3 regions of the Photobacterium sp. WH77 genome follow, and region 3 is predicted to be linked to each of the others. Evidence: predicted binding sites of a transcription regulator. Region 3 holds the regulator's gene; each other region holds the start of a gene.
What was found. The regulator CRP, encoded in region 3, controls carbon source genes, mostly activating them, when cyclic AMP is high. The targets are predictions, from matches to a motif close to TGTGANNNNNNTCACA.
Positions count from the first base shown of each region.

Region 1 (2,275 bases), on a different contig from region 3:
CAAGCCGGGCAGGCTGGCGTCAGCCATATCGTGATCCCATCGGTGGGGGCGCGAAACTGGCAGCCCATTCAGACACTGTGTGCCCGCACGGCATCCCCTGCACAGCCGGCACTCTTCTATGCGCTGGGCATGCACCCGTATTTTGCTTCCGAGCATGATGCCGACACACTGAGCCAGCTTGAGAACAGGCTGAAAAAGGTCAGTCAGGAGGCGGGCAACCGCTGTGTGGCTGTCGGGGAGTGCGGGCTGGATTTTGCTATCCCGAATGCAGACAGACAGCAGCAAAAGGGCTGGCTGATCAGGCAACTGGAATTAGCCAATCAATTTAACCTGCCGGTGATATTTCACTGCCGGAAAGCTTTCCCTGAACTGATGCAATGCCTGAAATCTTGCCCGCCAATTCGGGGAGGGGTTTATCATGCATTCAGTGGTAGTTTGCAGCAAGCGTCTCAACTTCTTGATCTAGGTATCAAAATTGGCGTCGGTGGTACGATCACCTATCGCAGAGCGAACAAAACTCGAACTACAATGACTCAGTTACCTCTCGATGCGATGTTACTGGAAACCGATGCGCCAGATATGCCGTTGGCCGGTTACCAGGGAGAGCCGAATCAGCCGGACAGAGTGGCGTTAGTGCTGGCGGCTCTGGCTGAACTGAGGTCAGAATCATTGGCGGCACTTGCTGCTGCTACTAGCAAAAATGCAGAAGTTTTGTTTGCACTGCCTTCTCAAACTTGATGATTTTGACATTTCTCTGGCTTTTCTTTATCCATCAGGCGGTGACTTGGTGTGACCTCTATCACACTTGATGTTCATCTTTCACTCGGTTTCCAATCAAAGTGTGATGTGTGCATTACATGCTGTAAGTTGCCATGCGTATAATGCGCCCGACTCTTGAGAGAGCCGAATTGTCGAGACGCCAAAATTTAACTATAGGGATGCCATAAACTATGAGCGTGTTTATGAGCCTGGTTGGGATGGTTGTACTGCTGCTTGTGGCTGTGCTGCTGTCTGATAACCGTAAAGCTATTAACTTACGTACTGTGGGTGGCGCGTTTGCCATTCAATTCTTCTTCGGCGCATTTGTACTGTATGTGCCGGTAGGCCGTGATGTGCTGTATGGTGCGTCGCAATTCGTTGCCAATGTGATCGGTTACGGTGATCAGGGGATTTCTTTCCTGTTTGGCGGTCTGGTATCAGGCAAGATGTTTGAAGTCTTCGGTGGTGGCGGTTTCGTTTTCGCCCTGAAAGTGTTGCCGGTTATCGTGTTCTTCTCTGCACTGATCAGCGTACTGTACTATCTGGGTATCATGCAGTTTGTGATTAACATTCTGGGTGGCGCACTGCAAAAAGCGCTGGGAACGTCCCGTGCCGAATCCATGTCTGCAACAGCTAACATTTTCGTGGGTCAAACTGAAGCACCACTGGTTGTGCGTCCGTTTGTACCTAAGATGACTCAGTCTGAGCTGTTCGCTGTGATGTGTGGTGGTCTGGCGTCTGTTGCCGGTGGTGTACTGGCCGGTTATGCCTCTATGGGTGTACCGCTGGAATACCTGATTGCAGCCTCTTTCATGGCGGCACCGGGTGGCCTGTTATTTGCCAAAATCATCAAACCTGAAACAGAAACGCCTGTGGATCAATTGGGCGTTGATAAAGATGATGAAGGTCACGATGACAAGCCTGCTAACGTCATTGACGCAGCGGCTGCGGGTGCCTCTTCCGGTATGCAACTGGCACTGAACGTCGGTGCGATGCTGCTGGCATTCATCGGTCTGATTGCCCTGATCAACGGTATTCTGGGCGGTATCGGTGACTGGTTCGGTATGCCTGAACTGACGCTGGAACTGATCCTGGGTTATGTCTTCCAGCCGCTGGCTTTCCTGATTGGTGTGCCTTGGAATGAAGCACAGGTTGCCGGTTCTTTCATCGGTCAGAAAATAGTCGTGAACGAGTTCGTGGCTTACCTGAACTTCACGCCGTACCTGAAAGATGTGGCTGATGGTGGTCTGCTGGTTGCTGAAACTGGTGTAGCGATGACTGAGAAGACCAAAGCGATCATTTCTTTCGCACTGTGTGGTTTCGCAAACCTGTCTTCTATCGCTATCCTGCTGGGTGGTCTGGGCGGTCTGGCACCAAGCCGTCGTCACGACATTGCCCGCTTCGGTATGAAAGCCGTTGCCGCAGGTACGCTGTCTAACCTGATGTCTGCAACGATTGCAGGTCTGTTCCTGTCACTGTAATTCAGTCAGAAACCGTCAGATTGAAAACGCCACAG
Region 1 is NZ_JAKLTE010000001.1:310,836-313,110, forward strand. Features, by position in the region: gene L6J37_RS01360 (TatD family hydrolase) at 1-738, shown strand, start outside; gene L6J37_RS01365 (NupC/NupG family nucleoside CNT transporter) at 951-2,240, shown strand.
Region 1: L6J37_RS01365 (NupC/NupG family nucleoside CNT transporter) is a predicted target of CRP. The motif match lies at 789-804, and genes of this name have one in related genera.

Region 2 (2,275 bases), on a different contig from region 3:
TGCGCATAACATTTCCCCTGAATACTCAATGCAGCACGTGTTATACCAATCTCATGGCCGATCATAGGCGGCTGGATTGGTTTCGGTGTTTGGGCTGAGTATAGGTAAACGGTGGGCAGGGGAATGTAAAACCCTATGGGTCGTCTCATCTGTTGAGACAGCATCTAAGAATTGAGACGACCGAAAACAGGTGGGGCTGAGGTGTCAGCTTAATCAGGCAATCGACAGGTATTTATGTGTCTGGATAGACAGACGCCAGTTCCGGGCAATACAGGTTTGAATGCAAAGTTCGGTAGCTCTGGTTTTCTGGCTGATAGGCTGCAGGGCGATGGTAACCTTGTCCTGCAGCGGCACGCCGGCTAACAGCGCATCTAACTGGTCGATATCCTTTTGCGTCCCGACAGGGTGCTTGATTTCATTAGCGCGTGACAGTGCGCCGGGCAGAACCGGCAGCTTGCCTTTCATGTTAATTTTCGGCGAGACAGTCACCCAGGTCTTGTCTGTGGCCAGCACCTCGTAAGTGCCACTGGTTTCAATCTGGCAGCCAAAGCCGTTGGCTTCCAGCTGTTCAGTCAGCGGGCGTAAGTCATACAGACAAGGTTCGCCACCGGTAATTACGACATGACGAGCTGTGTATCCCTGCTCAATCAGTAGGTTGACAATGCCGCCGGCATCCAGAGACGTCCAGCTTGGCGAGTCGCCCTGCTTGGTAAGCATAGCGCTGACGTTAACTTCGTCCTGAGGCTCGGCACTCCAGGTTTGTTTTGTGTCGCACCAGGCACAGCCGACAGGGCAGACTTGCAGACGGACAAAAATAGCCGGCACGCCTGTGAAAACACCTTCACCCTGGATGGTTTCAAAGATTTCATTGATTTTGTACACGGCTGACCTCAAAACAATCAATCAAGTTAACGTGAAAAAGGGTGTTTTGGTACCCTGAACCTCAAAGGGCGCGTATTATGTCAGAACCCTGCGTCATTGTCTCTAGAGCCACATATCTTTCAATCATGCTGCTTGTTTGTCCGGCCCGGTAATGCGAAGACCAAAAGGGACAGGCTGGTCGTGACTGGGTTCACGTCCTTGGCACAAGGGGCTTCACAATTACTTCGCAAAGTAAAAAAATTCAATTTCTTGCGTATTCGTTAACCTTTGAGGATCCAGAGCATGTATGTCGCTCAACCCGGTCATATCGATCATATCAAAAGAAACAATGCCGGAAGCGTCTACAAACTTATCGATCAGTATGGGCCTATTTCCCGTATCGAGCTGTCGAAAAAGAGCCAGTTAGCGCCAGCCAGTATTACCAAAATCACCCGTGAGCTGTTTGACGGGCATCTGATCAAAGAAGCTGAAATTCAGGAATCAGGCAATCGCGGCCGTCCGGCCATTGGCTTAGTACCCGATAATGATGGCTGGCAATTTTTAGGTATTCGTCTTGGCCGGGGTTACCTGACCATTGCCTTGCATGAGCAGGGTGGCGACATACTGTTCGAGGAGCGTCAGGATATCGAAGAACTGGCGCAAAATGATGTGTTGCAAAAGCTGCTCGGTGAAATTGAAAGCTTTTTTGCCCGCCACGCCAAGCAGCTGGATCGCATTACCGCCATTGCCGTTTCCTTACCGGGCTTGGTGAATTCCGATAAAGGCATGGTGCTGCAAATGCCACACTATGAAGTGAAAGATTTACCTTTAGGGCCGGCAATTCATGAAGCAACGGGCCTGCCGGTTTTTATCGGCAACGATACCCGTTCCTGGGCGTTGGCCGAGCAATTGTTCGGCAATGCCAAAGATGTGGCGAATTCTATTCTGATCTCCATTCATCATGGGGTGGGTGCAGGCATCATTCTGGATAACAAAGTGTTACAGGGCCGGATTGGCAACATCGGCGAGCTGGGCCATATTCAGATCCAACCTGATGGTCTTCCCTGTTATTGCGGCAATAAAGGATGCCTGGAAACGGTAGCCAGTTTACAGGCCGTCAGGCAGCAGGTGAAATCCCGCCTGGCCTTGGGGGAAGGGTCATCATTGTACGGCAAAGAACTGACTATCGAAACCATTTGCGAGGCTGCCGTGCAGGGCGATCCGCTGGCATATCAGGTGATCACTGAGCTGGGCTTCCACTTAGGCCGGGCCATTGCCATTATGGTTAATCTGTTCAACCCTGAGAAGGTGCTGATCGGCGGCGAATTCAATCAGGCCAAATCGGTGTTGTATCCCGCCATTATTGAGTGTGTAAAGAGCCAGTCTTTGCCTGTGTACAATCAGGATCTGCGTA
Region 2 is NZ_JAKLTE010000003.1:25,753-28,027, reverse strand. Features, by position in the region: gene L6J37_RS03970 (hypothetical protein) at 1-7, opposite strand, end outside; gene queE (7-carboxy-7-deazaguanine synthase QueE) at 214-882, opposite strand; gene mlc (sugar metabolism global transcriptional regulator Mlc) at 1,165-2,275, shown strand, end outside.
Region 2: mlc (sugar metabolism global transcriptional regulator Mlc) is a predicted target of CRP. The motif match lies at 1,062-1,077, and genes of this name have one in related genera.

Region 3 (2,275 bases):
GGGATGATCATACTACTCACCGAAAAATAAGGGGGAAAACCGGCACGGCTTTCCCGAAACACCATTAAGCGGCGACGATTTCATAAGAATGTGTCAGCGTGACACCTTTGCCCAGCATCAGGCACACAGAGCAATATTTTTCCAGCGAATCACCGACCGCTTTGGCCACCAGCGCTTCATCAAGATCATGGCCTGTCACCACGAAATGCAGATTGACCGAGGTAAAATAACGCGGTGCCTGCTCGCGGCGCTCTGAGGTCATGTTTGCTTCGCAGGCCGTGATGGCCTGGCCGGCACTTTTCAGGCCGTCGACCACATCGACGGAGCTGCAACCGCCCGCTGCCATCAGCACCAGTTCCATCGGACTCGGTGCCGTATTGCCGCCGTTGCCGTCCATGACCACACTGTGGCCCGAGTTTGACTGGCCGACAAAAGTCAAACCTTCTACCCATTTAACACGTGATTGCATGCGATGCTCCTTACTACTCAAACCCGCATTTAAAAACTAAGTCACAACTGTGTGATCATGTGCACAGTAAAGCGTCCAAAATGTGCATTTATCGTCACCCAATATCAAGCAATGCGTGTCGAAAAAAGTTAAACTCTTGGACTGAATGTTCACATGCGCTTGCAGCCCAGCCGTTGACTGAATATCCTAGTTGGCAAACAATGATATTGTTATACCCAACCCCAATTCAAGGAATGACGTTGTTGGGCAACACACTGCAGAGGAAGTTAGTAATATGGTTCCAGGTAAACCGCAAACAGATCCAACCTTGGAGTGGTTCCTTTCTCATTGCCACATTCATAAGTACCCTTCAAAGAGTACACTGATCCATGCTGGCGAGAAAGCAGAGACCCTCTACTACATCGTTAAAGGCTCCGTTGCCGTTCTTATCAAGGACGAAGAAGGCAAAGAGATGATTCTGTCCTACCTCAACCAGGGCGACTTCATCGGTGAGCTTGGCCTGTTTGAAGAAGGCCAGGAGCGTACTGCCTGGGTTCGTGCAAAAACACCATGTGAAGTGGCAGAGATTTCCTTTAAGAAATTCCGTCAGCTGATCCAGGTCAACCCGGATATTCTGATGCGACTGTCTGCTCAGATGGCTCGCCGTCTGCAAGTCACCAGCCAGAAAGTTGGCGACCTGGCGTTCCTGGATGTTACCGGTCGTATTGCCCAGACACTGCTGAATCTGGCCAAACAACCTGATGCCATGACCCACCCGGACGGCATGCAGATCAAAATCACCCGTCAGGAAATCGGCCAGATCGTAGGCTGTTCCCGTGAAACCGTTGGCCGCATCCTCAAGATGCTGGAAGAGCAGAACCTGATTTCTGCCCACGGCAAAACCATAGTGGTTTACGGCACTCGCTGATCACTCAGCTGTGATGCAGCCAATGTGAGTATAAGAAAAGCCGCCAGTGCGGCTTTTCTTGCATTTGCACACCCTCCCCCGGCTTTGCATCGTGTTCCTCTAGTCACCTCACAGTTTTTCAGTTGCCTTCCTCATTCCTATTGCTACATTTGGCATATCAGTTTTATGTGGATGCAGCGATATGGATATCGAACGTTTTGCCCCGAATGCGCAGCACAGCCAGGTGCCAACCCGCCCTGTGGTCACTATGGGCCGCTTCCTCACAGCATCAGTGGAAATGACAGGGTTTCAGTCACCCCGTCAGTTACTGGAACAGGAAGCCGGTCTGCACGCCGGGATCCTGAGTCGTGACAACGATGCCTGGGTGCTGCCTTTGGATCAGCAGCACTGACACCAACAGCCTGACCTAAAAAAACAGCGACCAAAGGCCGCTGTTTAAGGTGTTTTTCAGTCAGGCTGAATCACATATTGGTACTTTCGAAGATTTTGTCGGCTGACGCTTCGACAAAGCCCGGATAGAGTTCCCCGTCTGCCTGATGGTAGCGCTTGGCGAACTCATAAAAACCACCGGGAATTGTGCGAACACCGTCGGTGAAGGACACATCAACACGGTCAGCCATAGTGGATGACTGCTCCAGCATCACTGCCGGATTGCCTTTCACTTCGCCGCCGGCTTCATTAATGCTGAACCCGTTGTGGCGCAGCAAGCTGTTAACCGCCGCCACTTCCGTGAACTGCTCCAGCTGATTGACGCTTACCGTAAAGTGATTGGCGCCGTAACCGTGAGCGGCCACCCAGCCGGCATACTCGCTTTCCGCGGCCAGCATTTCATAGGTCGCAAAATCCAGCTCCCACAAACGGCCGTTATAGAGGAAAGACGCATCATCCATTGCACCGTC
Region 3 is NZ_JAKLTE010000007.1:18,663-20,937, forward strand. Features, by position in the region: gene L6J37_RS09385 (YheU family protein) at 1-11, opposite strand, end outside; gene L6J37_RS09390 (OsmC family protein) at 65-469, opposite strand; gene crp (cAMP-activated global transcriptional regulator CRP) at 744-1,376, shown strand; gene L6J37_RS09400 (hypothetical protein) at 1,558-1,767, shown strand; gene L6J37_RS09405 (DUF1338 domain-containing protein) at 1,838-2,275, opposite strand, start outside.